3 regions of the Vibrio sp. T11.5 genome follow, and region 3 is predicted to be linked to each of the others. Evidence: predicted binding sites of a transcription regulator. Region 3 holds the regulator's gene; each other region holds the start of a gene.
The links. The regulator PurR, encoded in region 3, represses purine synthesis genes. The targets are predictions, from matches to a motif close to TNANGNAAACGTTTNCNTNA.
Positions count from the first base shown of each region.

Region 1: purL (phosphoribosylformylglycinamidine synthase) is a predicted target of PurR. The motif match lies at 3,479-3,498, and genes of this name have one in related genera.
Region 2: purT (formate-dependent phosphoribosylglycinamide formyltransferase) is a predicted target of PurR. The motif match lies at 2,188-2,207, and genes of this name have one in related genera.

Region 1 covers NZ_JAPPTP010000037.1:14,561-19,425, reverse strand. The annotation lists gene purL (phosphoribosylformylglycinamidine synthase) at 1-3,315, opposite strand, end outside; gene mltF (membrane-bound lytic murein transglycosylase MltF) at 3,630-4,865, shown strand, end outside.
Region 2 covers NZ_JAPPTP010000009.1:166,262-171,126, forward strand. The annotation lists gene cdd (cytidine deaminase) at 1-678, shown strand, start outside; gene OH455_RS11830 (HD-GYP domain-containing protein) at 727-1,929, opposite strand; gene purT (formate-dependent phosphoribosylglycinamide formyltransferase) at 2,266-3,441, shown strand; gene OH455_RS11840 (thiopurine S-methyltransferase) at 3,478-4,128, opposite strand; gene OH455_RS11845 (phosphoribosylglycinamide formyltransferase) at 4,443-4,865, shown strand, end outside.
Region 3 covers NZ_JAPPTP010000001.1:628,291-633,155, reverse strand. The annotation lists gene OH455_RS02955 (TVP38/TMEM64 family protein) at 1-188, opposite strand, end outside; gene OH455_RS02950 (TfoX/Sxy family DNA transformation protein) at 326-919, opposite strand; cyclic di-GMP riboswitch class I at 1,108-1,193, opposite strand; gene purR (HTH-type transcriptional repressor PurR) at 1,339-2,346, opposite strand; gene torD (molecular chaperone TorD) at 2,561-3,208, opposite strand; gene torR (two-component system response regulator TorR) at 3,446-4,159, shown strand; gene elyC (envelope biogenesis factor ElyC) at 4,210-4,865, opposite strand, start outside.

The DNA.
Region 1 (4,865 bases), on a different contig from region 3:
CGCACCTAATACGTCACCGTAAGAGAAACCACCACAAGCCACTAGGCCTTGGTACTCTTCTAGAACCGCTTGACCCGTTAGGATGTCGCTCATGTGAATATCTGTCGCTTCAAAGCCAGCGCGGTCGAATGCTGCTGCCATCTCAACGTGAGAGTTAACACCCTGTTCACGCAGAATTGCCATCTTAGGCTTAGCACCTTTCGCAATGTATGGAGCAGCGATATCTTCGTTCACATCGAAGCTTAGCTTAACGCTCAGACCTGGGTCCGAGTTGTCTTTCTTCGCTTCATGCTCTTGGTCAGCACAAGCTGGGTTATCACGTAGACCTTGCATCTTATGCGTTGTCTCAGCCCAGATCGTACGTAGTTCAGTGCGGTTACGCTCAAGAACTACTTTCTCACCAGAAGTAATCACTAGCTCATCAGATGCTTCTACAGAGCCGATTACGTGTGAACACGCTTCTAGGCCATTTGCTGCTAGCGTTGAAAGTACAGCGTCTAAATCTTCGTTCTTAACCTGAAGTACCGCACCTAGTTCTTCGTTAAATAGCGCTGCTAGTGCGTCTTCGCCCAGTGCTTCAATGTTCGCTTTAACACCACAGTGACCTGCGAATGCCATCTCAGCAAGAGTAACGAATAGACCGCCATCACCCTTATCGTGGTAAGCCACTACTTGGTCGTTCGCAACAAGTGCTTGAACGCCTTCATAGAAACCTTTTAGTTGTGCAGCGTTGTCTACATCAGCTGGCTTATCACCAAGCTGCTTGTAAACCTGTGCTAGCGCTGTTGCACCTAGACGGTTCTGACCATTACCTAGATCGATAAGAACTAGCGAAGTATCACCCTTGTTAGTGCGAAGCTGAGGCGTGATTGTCTTACGTACATCTTCAACACGAGCAAACGCTGTGATGATAAGAGATAGTGGAGAGGTTACTTCTTTCTGCTCGCCATTCTCTTCCCACTTGGTCTTCATCGACATTGAGTCTTTACCCACTGGGATAGTTAGACCAAGGGCCGGACATAACTCTTCACCCACCGCTTTAACCGCTTCGTAAAGGCCAGCATCTTCACCTGGGTGACCGGCTGGAGACATCCAGTTTGCAGACAGTTTAATGTGTTTGATATCACCGATGTTTGTCGCTGCGATGTTGGTGATTGCCTCACCCACTGCTAGACGAGCCGAAGCTCCGAAGTCTAGTAGAGCAACTGGTGTACGCTCACCCATCGACATTGCTTCACCGTGGTAAGTGTCGTAACTTGCGGCTGTTACTGCGCAGTTCGCTACAGGAACTTGCCAAGGGCCAACCATTTGGTCACGCGCGACAAGACCTGTTACCGTGCGGTCACCGATAGTGATAAGGAATGTTTTCTCAGCAACCGTTGGTAGACGTAGCACGCGCTCTGCAGCTTCGTTTAGTTCGATACCGTCGCGGTTAACTGCTGGGTTATTCGCTTTCAGTGTTTTTGCATCACGGTGCATCTTAGGCGTCTTACCCAGAAGCACACCCATTGGCATGTCGATCGGCGTGTTTTCGAAGTGTGAATCTTCAAGTTTCAGTTCACGCTCTTCCGTTGCCACACCGACTACAGCGTATGGTGCGCGCTCACGCTTACAAATCGCATCGAATACTTCCATGTTCTCTGGCGCAACTGCCATTACATAACGCTCTTGAGATTCGTTACACCAGATCTCAAGTGGGCTCATGCCCGGTTCGTCATTTGGTACATCACGCAGTTGGAAAATACCGCCACGTTCACCATCGTCTACAAGCTCTGGGAGTGCGTTAGAGATACCGCCCGCACCCACATCGTGGATGAATGCGATTGGGTTCTCTTCACCAAGCTGCCAACAACGGTCGATCACTTCCTGACAGCGGCGTTCCATCTCTGGGTTTTCACGCTGTACTGAAGCAAAATCTAAATCTTCTGCTGATTGACCAGACGCCATTGAAGATGCGGCACCGCCACCAAGGCCGATGTTCATCGCAGGACCACCAAGTACGATTAGGCTTGCACCCACAGGGATCTCTTTCTTCTGTACGTGCTCGTCACGGATGTTACCCATACCACCAGCGATCATGATTGGCTTGTGGTAACCACGAACCTCAACACCGGCGTGAGAGTTCACTTTCTCTTCGTAAGTACGGAAGTAACCAAGTAGGTTTGGACGACCAAACTCGTTGTTGAACGCAGCGCCACCAAGTGGACCTTCTAGCATGATGTCTAGTGCGTTAACGATGCGACCTGGCTTACCGAAATCTGTTTCCCATGGCTGTTCAAAACCAGGAATGCGTAGGTTAGATGTTGTGAAACCAACAAGACCGGCTTTTGGCTTACCGCCAATACCTGTTGCGCCTTCGTCGCGGATTTCACCACCAGAACCAGTCGAAGCGCCCGGCCAAGGAGAGATAGCCGTAGGGTGGTTGTGCGTTTCCACCTTCATTAGGATGTGCGCTTTCTCTTGGTTGTAACCGTACTGGCGAGTTTCTGGGTTCGGGAAGAAACGACCAACATCAGAACCCACCATTACTGCTGCGTTGTCTTTGTACGCAGACAGGACGTTTTCTGGTGTGGTTTCGAATGTGTTCTTGATCATCTTGAACAGAGACTTCTCTTGCTTAACGTCGTCGATAGTCCAGTCTGCGTTAAAGATCTTGTGACGACAGTGCTCCGAGTTCGCCTGTGCAAACATCATCAGTTCGATGTCTGTTGGGTTACGATCTAGCTTGTTCACAAACGCATCGTAAAGGTATTCGATTTCGTCATCGGCAAGCGCAAGGCCTAGGGTAACGTTTGCTTTTTCAAGCGCAGCACGTCCGCCATTTAGTAAGTCAACATCCGCGACTGGTGCAGGTTCTGCCACTTGGAAAAGTGCTTGTGCAGATTCCAAGTCAGTGAAAACCACTTCCATCATGCGGTCATGAAGAATTGCCTTAAGCTCGACGAGTTGCAGTTCTGTCAGTTCAGCAGAAGCTTCAATGTAATAAGACGTACCGCGCTCTAGACGAACGACTTTATCTAGACCACAGTTATTAGCAATATCAGTCGATTTTGAAGACCAAGGCGAGATAGTACCAGGGCGAGGAGTAGCTAGCAGAAGAAGGCCTTCTGGCTCGTGCTCTTCAATTGTCGGACCGTAAGTCAGGAGTTTTTCTAGTTTTTCAACTTCCTGAACATCTAGATCCGCTGACAGTTCAGCAAAGTGGGCAAACTCTGCGTAAATGCCAGTCACAGGAAGGCTCAATTCACGACAAAGCTCGAGAAGCTTGTTAACACGAAATTCAGATAGAGCTGGGGAGCCACGAAAAATTCTCATGCGCTTAGGTCTCTTATGCAATTGATTAAGGTGATATTGGAATAAATTCAGTCGGTTAGAAAAAATAAATTTGATGCTATTCCCTAAGAAATAAAAACCTATGCCGATTCCACCTCTTCTTTGCTGGCGCATTATAAAGGAATTATTTTTGTGATGTAACACCAAAAGCAACCGTTTGCGTCATTTTTTTCGTCAAATTTGAATTACAGCAAAAATCCTATTTTTAAATCTTTAACTCGAAGTCGCTCTGATTGTCTTGCCTTGTTATGACACTTTGATATAAATGCCCTACTGGAAGTATGAGAATGATGTGAATGAAGAAGCATTACTTGAATCGTTGGACGTCAATCAGCGCCTTGCTGTTTTCGGTATTGATGTTATCCGGCTGTCAGATTGAGTCAGAGCCCAAAAGTGATTTGGACCAGATACGTGAACGAGGTGTGTTACGTGTCGGAACTCTTAATAACCAACTGTCCTACTATATCGGTCTTGATGGCCCTGCGGGTTTGGATTACGAACTGGCTCGCGAGTTCGCCAATGAACTTGGTGTGCAATTGGAAATGAAACCAGCCTATCGTATCTCATCACTCTACCCTGCACTGGCCAAAGGTGAAATCGACATTATTGCCGCTGGTTTGACTCAATCTCCTGAACGAATGGAGCGATTCAGACCCGGACCTGCTTACTATTACGTTAGCCAACAGGTTGTGTATAAAAAAGGTCACAGGCGCCCACGTAACCTAGAGCAACTCCTTAACCTTCAGCCTACGCTTAGCGATGATGGAGAGGAGCTGCCCATTCTGAAAATTATCAGTGATTCACATGTTAAACAGACACTCAATGCCATCAAAAGAGAACAACATCCTGACTTCGCGTTTGAAATTGATCCTGAAGCAGAGGTGAATGATCTGCTTAAGCAAGTTTCTGACGGTGATTTGATGTTTACTGTCGCCGACTCCGTCGAAGTATCCCTATCTCAACGTATCTACCCTGATATTGCTCTTGCATTTGAGCTAACCGAAGACCAGCCTATTTCTTGGTTTGTGCGACGCTCAGAGGACGAAAGCTTGTATGCATTGATGATCGAATTCTTTGGCTACACCAAACAATCTGGTCACCTCGCATCATTAGAAGAAAAGTATATTGGCCATATTGGCAGCTTCGATTACGTTGATACGCGCGCGTTTATCCGTGCACTCAATTCAAAACTTCCCCAATGGGCACCACTGTTTAAACAGTATTCAGAAGAGTTTGACTGGCGTTTGGTGGCTGCTTTAGCTTATCAAGAGTCGCATTGGAATCCGCTCGCTAAGTCCCCAACAGGAGTACGTGGCATGATGATGCTGACTCTGCCAACAGCTAAAAGTGTCGGAGTAACCAATCGACTCGATCCAAAGCAGTCGGTAAGAGGCGGAGTTGACTATTTACGTCGTATGGTTTCACGCATCCCAGACTCCATCGATAAGCATGAAAAGATTTGGTTTGCCCTTGCCTCATACAACGTCGGTTATGGTCACATGATGGACGCAAGGAGACTAACCAAAAAGCAA
Region 2 (4,865 bases), on a different contig from region 3:
TTCTACGTGGGTGCCATTGTTCGCGGTCTTACCGGACGCCTGTACTTTGGAGCAAACGTAGAGATCTTAGGGGCCCAACTCGGCCAAACGGTTCATGCAGAACAATCTGCCATCAGCCATGCCTGGATGAAAGGCGAGCAAGGTATCTCTGACATCACAATCAACTTTAGCCCATGTGGCCACTGCCGACAGTTTATGAACGAACTGACGACGGCGGACAGCTTGGTAGTCCAACTACCTCAACGTGATGAAAAAACACTAAAAGAGTACCTACCTGAATCCTTTGGTCCATCTGATCTTGGCATCAAATCCGGTTTGATGGCGACTATAGATCACGGCAAAAAGTGTCAAGAGTCTGATGAAATGATACTGAAAGCCCTGAGTGCGCTCAATAAGAGTCACGCGCCGTATACACACAACTTAAGTGGCGTGAGCATCAAGCTGAAAAACGGCAAAGTGTATCAAGGTGCCTATGCTGAAAACGCAGCATTTAACCCTAGTCTTCCACCTCTACAAGTGGCACTTATTCAACTCTTACTTGATGGTGAATCTTTTGACGATATTGCAACAACCGCGCTAGTTGAAATGTCTGAAGGTTCTATTAGTCACCTCGCCGACACGCAATCAACTCTGGAAGCAATTAACCCAGATATTCCTATTGCGTATCTGGCCATCTAAGACAATAAAACTAAAAGGCGCTGAAAAAGCGCCTTTTTTGCAGTCTGATCAAACATCAAAGAAGGGAGTCGGATCGACATTTAGGTTAGACGGAGCAATCGCTCTCTCGATTTTATACTGGCTATTTTTAATATCGACAAAGCTAACGTCAACAAAGCGCTTGTATTTACGCGAATAAAAACACTTCACTTCTGGTTTTAAGGGCTCATCTGGGTTCGATGTCCAAACAATACCTACCCTGCCATCATTGAGCTCGACCAATGCTCCCACAGGATAAACACCGATACAGTTGATAAACTTATAAACCAAGTCCCGATCAAGATGAAATGGCGTTAAACTCAATATTATCTTGAACGCTTCCGCCGAACTCATCCCTTTTTTGTAACAACGATCGGCAGTCAAGGCATCGTAAATATCAACAATACAACTCATTCTACCATGCAGCGGAATTTCCTCGCCTTTCAGGCCTTTAGGGTAACCATTACCATCTAACTTTTCATGGTGCATCAAACACACATCTCGGCTGATGTCTCCTAATCCCTCCACCGTTAGGATAATCTCTTCAGCAAACACCTGATGAAGCTTCATATGATCAAACTCCTCAGGTGTGAGTTTGCCAGGTTTATGCAGAACTTTGTCATCGACCTTGATTTTACCAACATCATGAATGATGCCGCCAATTGCAAGCTGTTTAAGCGTGTCCTTTGGCAAATCAAGATGCTTACCAAAGGTGACGAGTAAGGTTGCAACATTGACTGAGTGTTCAAGCAAGTATTCGTCTTTGTTGCGCAAAGCAGAGACACAATGTAACGCATCTGAATCAATCAATACGGTTTCGATAAGGTCGTCGGCCCACCCCTCCAATTCATCGACATGAATCGACTTATCATCAAACGTTTGGTTGAGGATTTTTTGAGCCAGATCTTTCGCTTCACGGATGATCTTTGAAGCTCGCTTTTGCTTGGAAAACCGGCTCATAGGCTTTCGCGTTACCGGTGTGGTCGATGCACTTTCTTCGGGTAGGGCCTCCTCAACCACCGGCTTAAAGACACTTCCTTTGACAGAAAGGTTTTGGTCCACCCACGCAAATCTAATTCCATTTTTGATCAGCTGCTGAATAGCTTGCTGGGAGGAGACTCTACCAGCATTGGCTAAATTAACGCGTTCGTTATCTTCGATTGCGGTAACAAACATTCCAACCGTCAACGTATCAATTGGAACCTTTATGGAGTTGCTTGGATCGTATTTCATCTATCGGCTAAGGCTACTATTGTTAATTTTATAGTTTGAGTGAATTATAAGCTCAAACTCATCATTCTACTTAAGTATTCTCATTATTGATACAAATCACAATAACAATTTGTTTGTTACATCAAAGTTTCACTGGTCTCAAAAGCTCTAACTTATTGATGAAATTCGGTAATAAGGAAAGCAGCATCCTTCAAATTTTTTTCCGCTATGGCTGGCTGAGCGAGGTTTCGTGGTCTTGCACTGTATCCTCCCGACACAAAAAGCAAACGTTTGCTTTTTGTCTATATATGCGTATGATTCGAGTCAACTTCATATCCGCGTATTTAAAGGTTATCTATGTTTGGTACTGCAACTCGCACCAATGCGACACGAGTTTTACTCCTAGGCTCGGGAGAGCTTGGAAAAGAAGTCGCTATTGAATGTCAACGTTTGGGCTTGGAGGTCATCGCTTGTGATCGATATGAAAATGCCCCCGCAATGCAGGTAGCACACCGTAGCTACACACTGAACATGCTTGATGGTGATGCACTAGAACAGCTCATCGCCAAAGAAAAACCCGATTATGTAGTACCTGAAATCGAAGCAATTGCTACAGATAAGCTGGTTGAGCTTGAAGCCAATGGCGTCAATGTGGTCCCGACAGCGAATGCTACTCGCCTAACAATGAATCGAGAAGGAATTCGGCGAATGGCAGCAGAACAACTTGGCCTCAATACTTCCCCTTACCATTTTGCAAGCTCCTATGAAGAGTTCACCCAAGCCATTGAATCTGTTGGTATACCATGCGTGTGTAAACCGATCATGAGTTCTTCAGGCAAAGGTCAAAGTGTCATTAAATCAGCGACAGACGTAAAAGCAGCATGGCAATACGCTCAAGAAGGTGGCCGCACAGGCGCAGGGCGTGTCATTGTTGAAGGCTTTATCGATTTTGATTATGAGATTACTTTATTAACCGTCAAAGCGATTGATGGCATCCACTTTTGTGCTCCGATCGGACATCGCCAGCAAGACGGTGATTATCGTGAATCTTGGCAACCTCAAGCGATGTCTCAAGCCGCCCTATCTGCCGCACAGCATGCCGCTAGTAAGGTGGTTAATGCATTGGGAGGCCGCGGCATCTTCGGTGTCGAACTGTTCGTCAAGGGTGACACCGTCATTTTCAATGAAGTCTCCCCTCGCCCGCACGACACCGGCTTGGTCACTCTCATGTCTCAAGACAGTTCTGAATTCGCACTGCACGTACGCGCTTTCACTGGCTTACCTATTTCAGGTATCACTCAATACGGTCCAACCGCATCTGCCGTGATTTTAGGGCAAGGTCAATCCGAGAATATTCAGTTTGAGGGAGTCCCCGACGCTCTAGCCGAGCCGCAAACTCAGCTACGTTTGTTTGGCAAACCTGATATCAACGGACGAAGACGCTTAGGAGTGAGCATTGCTCGGAGAGACACGATTGAGCAAGCAATAGAAAGCGCTGTCGCCAGCGCAGCTAAGGTAAACATCGTTTATTAAAATAACAGCCCCTGCGCTCAAACACAGGGGCTGTTATCATTCGCTCTCGATCAAATACACTTCTTCTGCAAAGTGGGATAAGCCTTTCTTCGCTATCTTCGGATGCTTCTCATCAGCATCATCACGATACAGTTTGGAAATTTTATATTCTGAGAACAGTTGGCGAACTTCAGACTCGGCGACTGAAAATGGAGGACCCGCCATTTCAGCCTGTGGGTAATCCAGAGTGACCAACAGAATTCTACCGCCAGGTTTAAGCAATGATTTGATTCGTTGAGCGTAGTCAGTGCGCATTTCTTCTGGCAATGCGACGAGAGCAGCGCGATCATACACAATCTCGACAGGCTGAACCGGCGCAGTAAAGATGTCTCCGTTGTAAATAGACAGCTCATCAAACTGATACAATTCATGCTGCCCACTTATTGAGGTCACCGTAGGCGTATAAAAATGTTCAGAAAAAAAAGAGCGTACAGCAATTTTACTCAGTTCTACGCCTTGAACATCGTCATGCTTGGTCGCCAACCAGACAAGATCTTCTGTCTTGCCGCATAGTGGGACAAACACTTTATCCTCTCTGTTCGGTTTTGTTTCGGACCAATACTGAACCAGCAATGGATTGACATCTTCGCGGTGAAAACCAATTTGGTTTGATGCCCATTTACTGTGCCAAAATTCTGGATCTTTCATTTCTATTCCCTACCTGACGTGACTGACTCATAGCCTATACCAAAGCATTTCTGAGTGGTATCCCTCAAGCTGTATAAAACGTTCAGATTAGGTTCAGGTTGGGTGTTTATACTTATTTACAACTTGAGAATGAACCATAAGCGAATCAGACGCTCAAATAAATTGAAAGAGTTCAAATAATTAAATCATGGGGTAAAAACGATATTGTAATTCGTCAGCAAGCCCCAATATAAAGAGTAGAGATAAGTACGTTTTGGCTGTTGAACCTTTTCTTGCACCATTTATCCAAGACGCTACGAATCTAAGGAGAGTGAATGAGCCTATTTTTGCGAACTACGGCCCTGATGCTTTTAATGCTCAGCCGCGCACCAGCTTTCGCCGCTATTCCAACAACACCCGGTAGTGAAGAAAATCGTTCAACGAACCAGAACGAAGTCTGTTCCAAAGCATTCAAACATAACCTAAGTGGCCTGTATGGTATCCAATCCACGCCAACAACTCCTCTTCAGCCCTACTCTGACTTCGATATTCTTTACAGCAAAGCACACCAAGCTCAAGCTGAACTAGAAATGCTCTGTAAGAGCACCGCTATGTTGACCTCAACGGACGCTTACTTTGCCGGAGTGAAGTCGGCAGACAGAGCAAAACAAAAAATCGCTTACGAATTGGATGGGGATACAGAACGTATTACTGACCTCGCCCGTGCAACGATTGTTGCCAATGACATCGAAAGCTTG
Region 3 (4,865 bases):
AACGCAGTGATAGCGATGTAAGCCAGGAAGTAGATAGCCGCAGCTAAGGTAAAATTACTGTTGATGTATGCAGATAATGCAACTTGTTGTGATTTGGCATTTTCTAACGTTAGGTATTGACCGAAATTGACTCCGAGAAAAATGATCAGGCCGACCAACAGGATACCCAACACAAGTTTCTTATTCATAACGACTTCCTCTATTTCGAGCAGCAGACACATTGCGCTCATTTAAATTGTTAACAAATAAGAACTGTTTGGCAAAGATTAAATTTCACAGCCAATAAAAAAGCCAACCGTCTGGTTGGCTTTTCATCGATTCTTGATTAGCTGTTGAGTATGTTGACCAGCTCCTGTCGACGTTCAGGTGGAATGACGGACCAATGCTTACCATTGATTGCGCCTTCCAACGCCCAGAGCAATTCTAAGGACACGTCTGCGGTATGAGTGGCTTGAATCGCCTTAAATGCCTTAACTGAACCTGTTTCCTCTAAATTTTCAACGCTATCGATGCCCGCTTTCTTTAGCATACGTTCAGTTGCAAGACGGAGGTTAGGGAGGTCTTTAAGGCGGTTAGGTCGAGTTTTCGCTTGAGATGTCTTTTCTTTTTTAGCGACTTCGAGTGCGCTCTGCGCTAGCTCTATCGCGCGGGTGGGGCAGGAGGCGACATCGTTGGTTAAAGCGAAATATTTGGTTACGACCGGGAAGCCTCGTTTTTTGTAAACATAGGGCTCTAAGCCTTCAGATTTAAATTGACTAGCCAGTTTGTCGTCGGCGCGGATATGGAGCATATCGTTAACTACCAATGCGAACATTGTGTCGTCTGCGAAGATTCCGAATCCGCCGAACATCGAACGCGATTTTATACGACCAAGTGGGTCAAAAAGTCGCATCGAGTCTTTAAGTATTGGTTTATCCATGCTGTGTTATCTCGGTGTATATTATTATACGCCACCAAATTCAGGTCCGAGAGATTAGCAAAATAATGCAGATAAAGTGTCAATAAGGTGTCATACCAGATTAAAACTCATACATTTACAATGTTCGCTCAAAAGTGAGAATTGTAGTGTTGTGTTTTAAACGATACGAATCGTTTGCATCTTTGCCCATCGGCAACCCCGCTACCTTTCAGTTTCCTGAGTCAGGCCGGAAGCTTTGCGTCCCACTCTTTCGAGTGGTTTGCCCTGTTCGTGGCATTAGTCGAACATCTTAAGGATAAATAAAATTTGAGGCAAGTATCACATCTCTATTGATCAAATGTGATCTTGGTTCAATTAAATTGCGCCTGAATGATAGGCCCGACTAATAGATTGAGTTATTAATCGGGCGTTTCACACTGCTATTTGTTGAATTTGCACACAGTATCGCGTACTACAATTTCTGGGTGCATTTCAAATACACGCTTTTCATGCTCTTTGTCTTTGATGCGTTCGAGAAGAATTTCAAACGCATTTTTACCAACGCGTCGTTTAGGTTGGTGGACCGTTGTGAGTGGTGGTGAGAAATACTCGGCGAGTTCGATGTTGTCATAGCCAATCACAGAAACATCTTCTGGAATACGAACACCTTTTTGCTGCAGTCTGCTCATTAAACCTAGTGCCATGGTGTCGTTGAAACAGAACACTGCTGATGGTTTTTTGTCCATGGCGACGATTTTATCGGCTGCCAACACCGCTGTATCGCACTCGAAGTTACCTTCTAGAATCCAATCTTCGTTGACGGAAAGATTGGCTTCGGTCATTGCACGACGGAAGCCTAAGATACGTTCCTGACAGGCCGCTTTTTCGAAGTGACCGCTTAGACAAGCAATATCTTTATGCCCGTTGTCTATTAGGTATTTGGTCGCAAGATAACCCCCCTCTTCTGAGTTATCAATGATCTTGTCGGCTTGAGAGCTTTCAGGCCCCCAATCCATGATTACTTTAGGAATGTCTTTCTGACGGTCTAGCATCTCACTGAGTTCTTCTGTTAGGTCAGAACACATAACTAGAATGCCATCGACACGTTTTTCCGCGAGCATACGGATATAGTCGCGTTGTTTCTCGTAGATGCCACCAGTGTTACATAAGATCAACGTGTAGCCTTGACGATAACAATAGCTTTCTACACCATCAATGACTTCAGAGAAGAATAGGTTGGTCGATTGAGTAACAAGCATGCCGATAGTACGAGTAGTATTACACTTCAGGCTGCGTGCGACGGCGCTTGGTGCGTAATTCAATTCCGTGACCGCTTCCATTACCTTTTCTTGTGTCGCCTCGGCAACAAAGCGTGTCTTATTAATTACGTGAGAAACTGTTGTAGTTGACACACCAGCTAGGCGTGCCACATCTTTAATAGTGGCCATAAGGTTCTGTCCTGTCGATGACTGCCAGGAGGTATATTCAGATTGTAGAATAAATTGGCAGAAAGTATCAGAAACACAAAAACCGCTTAATTCAGCGGTTTGTCTCTAGTTCATTCATTTTTATCGTTTGCGGTCACGATTCTAGACCGCAAACAAAAGAAGAGCAAACAAAAAGAAGGTGTAATAAGTTTTGTATCACACATTCATAACAAGGTTACTCACCTCTTAAGTAGGCGCAGTCGAGTTCAAGAAACGTAACCAGTAGCAAAGCAGCCGCAGAGTAAAAGCCAAATTTGTCCAATGTTTCGCAATGCTTACTAAATTGTGGCACCCAACTCAGGAGATGTTGTTGAATAAATCCTTCCTGTTCGGCAAATGAATCTTCCATGTGGCGTTCTTGATCTAGCTCGTTAGCTTGGATAATCAGGTTGCCCAAAAAATCGAGCTCAATCGCTAGGTGGTCTGCGGGCTCATTCAGCCCTTTGTCTACCTCAATGCCATGTTTAGCCATCAACTCCGCCATGTCTGCGGCTGGTTGGTCATTGAGAAGGCCAGAGTTGCCGATATATATCGAAGCGTAAGGCAGTGCTGAGTCCTTGTTTGATTTGAGAAACAAATCGCAAAAGTCTGCGGCCAGTTCAAGCTGAGCATCTTCACGATCGATAAGACGATTGAGCGCAATGACTAGTTTATCTATGGCTGGTTTCAGGTGAGAGTTTTCCCCCAGCCCTGTTAGAAAAGAACGGATCTCTACAGATTGATACTGCTGAAGATCCTCTTCTGTTAGCTCTTTAGCAAATAAGCTGGACAACCACCAGTATATTTCAGCGCGTTTTTCGTTGAATGCTTTAAGTTCTTGCATGAGTTCAGACTCCTGAAAATTCTGCTTTCCAGTTTAACCAATAAAAATGAATAGCGATAATGGGTGTTGTTTCAGATTGAGTGCAAAAGTGCAAAGTTATTAATGCCTGAGACTAGTTTTGTTTTGAATCAATAAACACTCAGGTTTCCCCTTGATAGGACGACAAACACTAGAATTGTTACTGATTATGAATAGAATACAAACGAAGACAATTCCAAATGTAAGTAAGTGGTGTAAATGAGCTATCACGTATTAGTAGTTGAAGACGACACAGTGACTCGCAGCAAGTTGGTTGGCTACTTTCAAAACGAGGGTTACCAAGTCAGTGAAGCTGAAAGCGGCGAGCAAATGCGCGACACGCTACAAAGTGATGAAGTTGATTTGGTGATGCTGGATATCAACCTTCCCGGTGAAGATGGGTTAATGCTCACACGTGAACTTCGCAGTCAATCAGACATTGGAATTATTCTCGTAACGGGTCGCACGGATAGCATTGATAAAATCGTAGGCCTAGAAATGGGCGCAGATGATTATGTCACCAAGCCGTTTGAACTGCGTGAATTGCTTGTTCGTGTTAAGAACCTATTGTGGCGCATTGCCGCAACTCGTCGTGGCATTGATGTCGATGAACAGCAAAAAAATACAGGCAATGTGATACGTTTTGCTGAATGGACCTTTGATGTTCCTCGTCGCGCTCTAAGCAAAAATGGCGAACCAGTAAAACTGACCAAAGCCGAATATGAGCTGTTAGTCGCTCTTTCCTCTTATCCGAACCAAGTACTCAGCCGAGAACGTATACTCAATATGATCAGTCATAGAGTTGATGCACCTAATGATCGCACGATCGATGTGTTAATTCGCCGGATGCGCGCTAAGATGGAGTTTGATCCTAAAAATCCACAAATTTTTGTGACTGTTCATGGTGAAGGGTATATGTTTGCGGGTGACTGAGTTAAACAGACAACTAAAAAATACCGAGGTATATCCTCGGTATTTTTTTATTATACATCGTTATCGGATGGCTCTTCGTAATTTGTTGCCCAGTCGCGAAGTGACTGCCAGATCCGTCCCAGCGTCTCATGCCAATAGCGTTCAGTTTGCTCGAGATACACGGCTTTAGGTGCGTATTTTGCCCAAGCTTGGGTTACCTTGTTGTGAGCCAGATAGTTGGTTGGAGCTGGGTAAGGTTTAAGACCAGCAGAATGAAATTCGTGCAGAGCGCGTTTCATATGACTGGCGGACGTGACGACGACCAGATTGTCACGTTTAACCACTGGCACCGCTTGTCTTGCTTCCTCCCAAGTATCTTTGGCTGACTCCAGCAACAAAATATCTGGTTTTGAAACGCCAAGCGCTAGGGCAACTTTTGCCATCATGCGAGCGTTACTCACTTCAGAACCTCCAGAGTATCCAGATAGAATCAGTTTAGAACCAGGGTACATGCGCATAATACGAATGCCCTCCGCTAGGCGCATCAAGCCAGTACGGCTGAGCTCAGAGGTTGGTGGGATTTTATCATCTACTACATGGCCACTTCCTAACACCATTACGTAATCGATCTTCCCATCGATTGGGAAAAAGGCTGAATACTGCCTTTCAAGCGGCATCAGAAGACGAGACGAAACGGGTTGGAACGAAATGAGAAAAATGCCAATGA